Regions from separate parts of the Micromonospora sp. CPCC 205539 genome, predicted to be linked through region 1. Evidence: riboswitches for the same ligand, from Rfam matches in the RefSeq annotation. Region 1 holds a riboswitch; the other holds the start of a gene.
What was found. A riboswitch is a leader RNA that binds a small molecule or an ion and turns the genes downstream of it on or off. The one in region 1 is predicted to bind cyclic di-AMP.
Positions count from the first base shown of each region.

Region 2: it holds a riboswitch for cyclic di-AMP, as region 1 does, so the genes downstream of both, V6V47_RS05350 (C40 family peptidase) here and V6V47_RS12705 (C39 family peptidase) in region 1, are expected to answer to the same signal.

Region 1 covers NZ_JBAKHW010000011.1:188,669-191,845, forward strand. Annotated here, with positions in the region: gene V6V47_RS12700 (alpha/beta fold hydrolase) at 1-708, opposite strand, end outside; gene V6V47_RS12705 (C39 family peptidase) at 852-1,709, opposite strand; cyclic di-AMP (ydaO/yuaA leader) riboswitch at 1,942-2,083, opposite strand; gene V6V47_RS12710 (hypothetical protein) at 2,370-3,140, opposite strand.
Region 2 covers NZ_JBAKHW010000004.1:211,241-214,417, reverse strand. Annotated here, with positions in the region: gene V6V47_RS05355 (N-acetylmuramoyl-L-alanine amidase) at 1-1,388, opposite strand, end outside; cyclic di-AMP (ydaO/yuaA leader) riboswitch at 1,623-1,758, shown strand; gene V6V47_RS05350 (C40 family peptidase) at 1,771-2,811, shown strand; gene dcd (dCTP deaminase) at 2,877-3,177, opposite strand, start outside.

The DNA of each region.
Region 1 (3,177 bases):
GTCCTCCACGTGCGCGTTGTGGCCGAGCCCGGGCAGCGTGGCGACCGGTACGCCGAACTCCTTGAGCTGCGCGTCGGTGACCATCGGATCGAGTTCGCCCCGCGCCAGCACGACGGGCACGTCGGTCGCCGCCAGCAGCGCGGCGAGGTCGGGCTCGCCCACGGCGAACGCGGCCGGGTCCATCGCCAGCCGCCACCGGCCGTCGACCTGACGCAGGCCGGCGTCCACCATCGGGTCGTCCGGCGAGACCAGGCCGGCGAGCCCGGCGACCCGCAGGTAGCGACGAGCCGCCTCGGTGCGGTTGGCGAACCAGCTCACCGGGCGGGCGGCGAGCTCGGCGGCGTGGGTCAGCTCGGCGGGTGACCAGACCGCCTTGATGCCGAGCCCGACCACCGCGTCCACCGGCGTCCCCGCGGCGCGGGCGGCCAGGGCAAGAGCGACCACCCCGCCCAGCGAGTGGCCGAGGACGACGATCCGGTCGTCGGCGGCGAGGCCGTTGGCGACCCGCTGAGCGAACCCGTCGAAGGAGTACGACGACAGCGGGGCCGACCAGCCGTGCCCCGCGAGGTCCGGAACGAGCCACCGCCCGGGCCAGTGCTGCTCGAGCAGCGACGCCCAGGGCAGCCAGACATCCCCGGTCGTCCCCATTCCGTGCAGCAGCAGCAGGACCGGCCGACGGCCAGGGCGGTCACCCGATTCATCTACCACGGCCGCAGTCTCCCACGGTTTCCGCCCCTGGTACGAGAGTCGCCGCCGCCGATGCCGCAGAAAGATCCACCATTGTGGAGTCCAGACGCCGCGGGCGCCGTCCCCTCGTGGGGGACGGCGCCCGCAGCCGTTACGCGCCCAGGTCAGGCGGAGTAACCCCGGCTGGTGATCCAGTTGGCCAGGTCGATGGTGCTGATCCAGTACGCCGGGTCAGCCGCGTTCGCCGAGTCGGCGATCCGCACGGTCCGGCCGCTGTCCTTGTAGCCGACCACGGCGATGTAGTGGCCGCCGCCGTAGGAGTGCCAGTTGCCGTCGGTGTCGGTGGCGTCGCCGACGATGTTGGCCACCACGCCACGGTGGTCGGTGATCGCCGCGACCACGTCGGCCTGGAGGCGGTCGATCTGCGTCCGGCTCGGCGCGGTCGGGAACATCCGGGTCTTGTACGGGGAGCCCTTCACCTCGGCGTTGAGCACCCGGGTGGTGTCCTCGGCCGAGTTGGTGCCCATCTCGGTGGTGCCCAGCTCGGCGCCCAGCTCGTCCTGCGTACGGTCGATGCCGGTGGCGCTGAGCGCGTTACGGGTGGCCGCCGGGCCGCAGTTGTAGTACGTGATCTGCGCCTGGTAGTCGTAGTCGAGCACCTTGGTCGCGGGCGGCTTCGGCGGCTGCGGCTTACGGGTCAGGTCCGGGTTGCTCTTGGCCTTGGCCTTGGCGGCCGGCGACGCGGCGCTGGTGGTCGGGGCCGCAGCGGTCGGCGACGTGCTGGCCGAAGGGGGAATGACGAGCGCGTCGCTGCCGGAGGTGACCGTGCCGCTGCGCATCTCGGCGACCGTGGTCGCGGTGTGCTTGCCGGCGGCGGGCGCGTCGTCGGTGCCGGCGAGCAGGGCGCCGGTCGTGGTCGCGAGCGCGAGGGCCGCGGCAGAGGCGGCGACGATCTGGTACGGACGCTCAGTGGTGAGGCGGCGGAGCTGACGCTTCAGGGTGTGCTTCACGGGATCCTCCACGGTTCAGGGGGAGAGCGGCACACCGGGGCCGAGCCGGTATCCGGGCAGGCGCCAGCGCGCGGACCGTGGTCCGCGGATGGTGAACCGCTCAGGGGTACGCCCGGCGCGGCCGGGCGGGAAGGGTGGTGACCCGGGGGTCAGCTCACCGTCACCGGACGAATGAGCGGGGGTACCACGACGCCGTGGAGGCGGGGGAACAACCGAGGGGTGGTGAGGTGCTGCACGGAAATGGAACTCCTTCCGACACCGCCTACCGGGTTAGCTGACGGATTCGGGCGGGAAGATCGCCCTACCGCGGGCCGTGGCTCGCGGATTCACCCCGGACTTACTGGTGGGTCCCCGGTTCGTAGATCACGATTGAGCGGGTCGGCGCGGCGTCGCCTCTTGCGATCGGTTACCGCACCGGACGAGCCGACACTACTGGCCACTTCACGCCCTGCCAAGCGCGGTTCACCTGCGTAAACCTCAAGGGGCGCGACAATTTCTGCGCGTATTACCACTGACGCGACTCGATGGGACAAGCGGTTACGGCGGCACCTGCGGGCGACAACCGGACAGGTTGTCAACAATGCCGACGAATTCACGGGCACAATCCGGCCGATCGTGCCGCACGCCCGATTCCTGGCCAGTGTGACGGGGCTCACCCACCAAACGGCGAAATCAGCCCACGCGGGCCGGACGCCAGCGCGTCACGACTGCCGGCCGGAACGCCGCGGACACCGTGCGACGGGCCGGAACCGGGTCGGGCCGCAGCCGGGTTGCCGCCGCGTACGCCTCCTCCGCGAGGGCGCGGGCGGCCTCGGCGGCCAGCTCCGCGTCCCGCCAGGCTGTCCGTTCCCGCCCGGCGGCGGCCTGGTAGTCGGCCCGCCGACCGTCCCGGATCGCCCGGTGCAGCTGCACCTCCTGCTCGACCGGGTGCCGACGGGGGTCCCAGCCGTGCCGCTGCCCGAACACGTCGCCGAGCTGGCCCATGGACAGCTCACCGCGCCAGTGCGCCGTCACCGCCGCGTGGTGCAGAAAGCGCTCCCGGGCGGCGTACTCGAAGGGGGTGCGCGGGGTACGTGGGGTGGGTAGCGCGCCAGCACCGGCGACCCGGCGCGCGGCGGTGTCCGCCTCGTCGTACCCGGCCCACGCCGCCTCCACCGCCTCCTGCGCGGCCAGCCAGTCGGCCCGCCGTCGGCGAGCGGTCTGCGCGGCGCCGGCCGCGGCGACGGCCACCTCCTCGGCGTACCTGCTCAGATCGACAGCCTCGGCGGCAGCCAACTCCCGAGCGGTCGGCGCCGGCGGGGGCGGATCGGCCGCCGGCTGGTCCTGATCGTTGCGGGCGACCAGCACGACGAGGACGGTCATCGCCAGCAGGAAAAGGGCCGACCAGATGACGGCGGCCTGCGGCACCTCGATCAGGAACTGGTAGAAGACGGCGGTCTCCATGTCGACACCTCGGGGAATGAGCGATGCGATGGGGAGC
Region 2 (3,177 bases), on a different contig from region 1:
GCGGTGACGCAGCCGGTGAACGCCGGCTGGTTGGTGGCGAAGTCCGGGTCGATCCGGACCAGCCCGGTGGCCGGGGTGCCGGTGTCCAGCCGGGGCGCGTGCAGCAGCTCGAAGTAGTGCGTCCAGTCCCAGTACGGGCCGGTGTCCCAGTGCATCCCGCGGACGTTCGCGGCGATGGTGCCGGGCACGTTGTCGTGACCGATGATGTGCTGACGGTCCAGCGGGACGCCCAACCGCAGCGCCAGGTGTCGCACCAGCTTCGCCGAGGTCCGGTACATCGCCTCCGTGTACCAGGTGCCCTGCGCGGCGAAGCCCTCGTGCTCCAGCCCGACCGCTTTGGAGTTGACGAACCAGTTGCCGGCGTGCCAGGCGACGTCCTTCGTCTTCACGTGCTGGGCAATGTGCCCGTCCACCGAGCGCAGCGTGTAGTGCCAGCTCACGTAGGTGGGGTCCTGGACGAGTTTCAAGGTCGTCGCGTAGCTGCCCTCGGTGTCGTGGATGACGATGTACTCGATCTTCTGCCGGGAGGGCCGGTCGGAGAGGTCGTGGTTGCCGTAGTCCCCGTCGCCGAACGCCGCGTAGGGCGCCGGGATCCACTCGCAGGAGATGGTGGTGGGGCATTCCAGCCCGTCCGGTCGGGCGAGCCGGCGCAGCCCCAGCCGATCCAGCCAGGAACGCTCCGGCTGGACGGCCCGGGGCGGCAGCGTGATCCGCTGACCGTCGTCGGTCACCCGCGACTCGCCGGCCCCGATGGTGGTGAAGACCTCGTCGGCGAAGGCCGCCGCGGCGTCGGCGCTGTCCGCGCCGGCGTAGCGGGCCACCGCGCCGTACCAGGTGGCTGGGTCGGTGCCGGCGCCGACCGGTGCGCCCAACTCCCTCTGGTACGAGGCCAGCAGCGCCGCCCCGCCCCGGATGTTGACGTCGGCGTCGGTGCGTAGCGACTCGGGGGCGGCGCCGGTCAGGGCGGCGGCCGCGTCCACGGTCTGCAACGCGGCGGCAGGCGGTGCGGGATCCTCGGCCGGCCGGGGTGCGAGCGCCACCGCCGAGCGGGAGTCGTCGCCCCGCGGGTCTTCGGTGCCGGCGTCGTGGTGTCCGGTCCCGGGCAGGGCGGTCACGTGCCGGGCGTCGGTCAGGTGCATCGGGCCGTAGCCGGCACCGGTGCTCGGTGTGCCGTCGTTGCTGTCCCAGCGCGACTCCAGGTAGGAGACGCCGAGCAGCACGTCCGTCGGCACGCCGTACTCCGCTGCCGCCGCGACGTACTGCTGCTGACGGTCGGCGGTGGGTGCGGCGGCGGCCGGGCCGGCGGAGAGCGGTACCGCGGTCGCGGCGGCGACCACGGCGGCGGCGAGCAGTGCGCGCCGGCCGGCCGTCAGGTCTGGACCTTGCATCGAACCCCCTATATTCGGCGAGTGCAGGTGAGGTCACCATCGCGCCGTCCGGGAGTCCGCGTCAATACCTTTCCATTTATCGAAGTCTTGAGAAGAAAACCTTCGCGTACGGACGGTGACCCCGCGCAATCGGTACGGAGTGTCACGGCGGCACGGGTTGCGAAGCGGTAACGGGCGTCTCTACTCTGGTCATTTGTCGGCCCGGTAGCAGGTCCGCCCACCCCGGGCGGTAACGGACCGACACCGCCGAGTCGCTTTCGAGCGAACCGGGGACCCAGGTCCCTCGGGGTGAATCCGCATCCACTGCGGTAGGGCGCCCACTTCCCGCCCGAACCCGTCAGCTAACCCGGTAGGCGGTCAGGAAGAAGGAGTACGGAACCCGGTGGCCCACCATGCCCCGCAGCCGTCGTCCGAGTGGTCGGCATCAGCCGGCCCGACGACGACTGTGCCGCGCCCACGCTGGTCCCGATTCACCACCGCCCTCGCCGCACTGGTCGGCGTCGCCGTCGTTCTGACCGGCAGCGCCACGGCGGCCCACGCAGACCCGTCCGTCGCCGAGATCGAGCGCCAGATCGACGCCGACTGGAACAAGCTCGAGCCGATCATCGAACGGCACAACGCCACCCGGACCGACCTGGCCGTCAAGCGCAAGCAGGCCGACGCCCTGGCCGCCCGGATCGCCCCGCTGGAGCGCCAGGTCGACGCTGCGATGGACAAGGTCAGCGCCCTGGCCGTCCGCGCCTACAAGGGTGAGAACGTCTCCACCGTCAACGCCGTGCTCGGCAGCCGCTCGCCCAGCGAGGTGGTCGGGCAGCTCGAGATGCTCGACCGGTTCGCCCACAATCAGCAGCAGGACGTACGCGAGGTCGCCGACCTGCGCGACCAGCTCGCCCAGCAGAAGGCCCCGCTGGACGAGATGGTGGTCCAGCTGACCCGGACCGAGGCCCAGCTCGCGGCGAAGAAAAAGCAGATCAACGAGGAGATCGACCGGCTGCAGAAGCTGCGGCTCAAGGTCTACGGCAATGGCGGCGGCGGCCCGCTGCGCCCCGCGCCGTGCCCGGCCAGCTACCCCGGCGGCGCCGCCGGAGTGGCGGTCAAGTTCGCGTGCGCGCAGATCGGCAAGCCCTACGTGTGGGGCGCCGAAGGCCCCAACTCGTACGACTGCTCGGGGCTCATGCTGGCCGCCTGGAAGAAGGCCGGCGTGTCCCTGCCGCACAACGCCGCCCAGCAGAGCCGGGTGACCAAGAACGTCAGCAAGGGCGACCTTCGGCCCGGTGACCTGGTCTTCTACTACAGCGACATCCACCACGTCGGCATGTACGTCGGCGACGGCTGGGTGGTGCACGCCTCGCAGGCCGGTCAACCGGTCAAGATGAAGAGGGTCGACGACGGCCCGATCCACAGCTACGGCCGTCCAGGCTGATCCACGACAAGCAGAGGGCCCGTCGCGATTCGTCGCGGCGGGCCCTCGTCGTCAGTTCGTCGGGATCAGCGGGTCGGCCAGGTGCGCCAGTGTTGCCAGGCGCGGCTCGGCGTCGGCCCGCGCTGCCCCTGGTAGCGCGACCCGTAGACCACCGAGCCGTACGGGTGCTCGGCCGGCGAGGAGAGCCGGAAGATGCAGAGCTGCCCGATCTTCATACCCGGCCAGAGGGTGATCGGCAGGTTCGCCACGTTGGAGAGCTCCAGCGTCACGTGCCCGGAGAAGCCCGGGTCGATGAAGCCGGCGGTGGAGTGGGTGAGCAGGCCGAGCCGACCCAGGCTCGACTTGCCCTCCAGGCGGCCGGCGAGC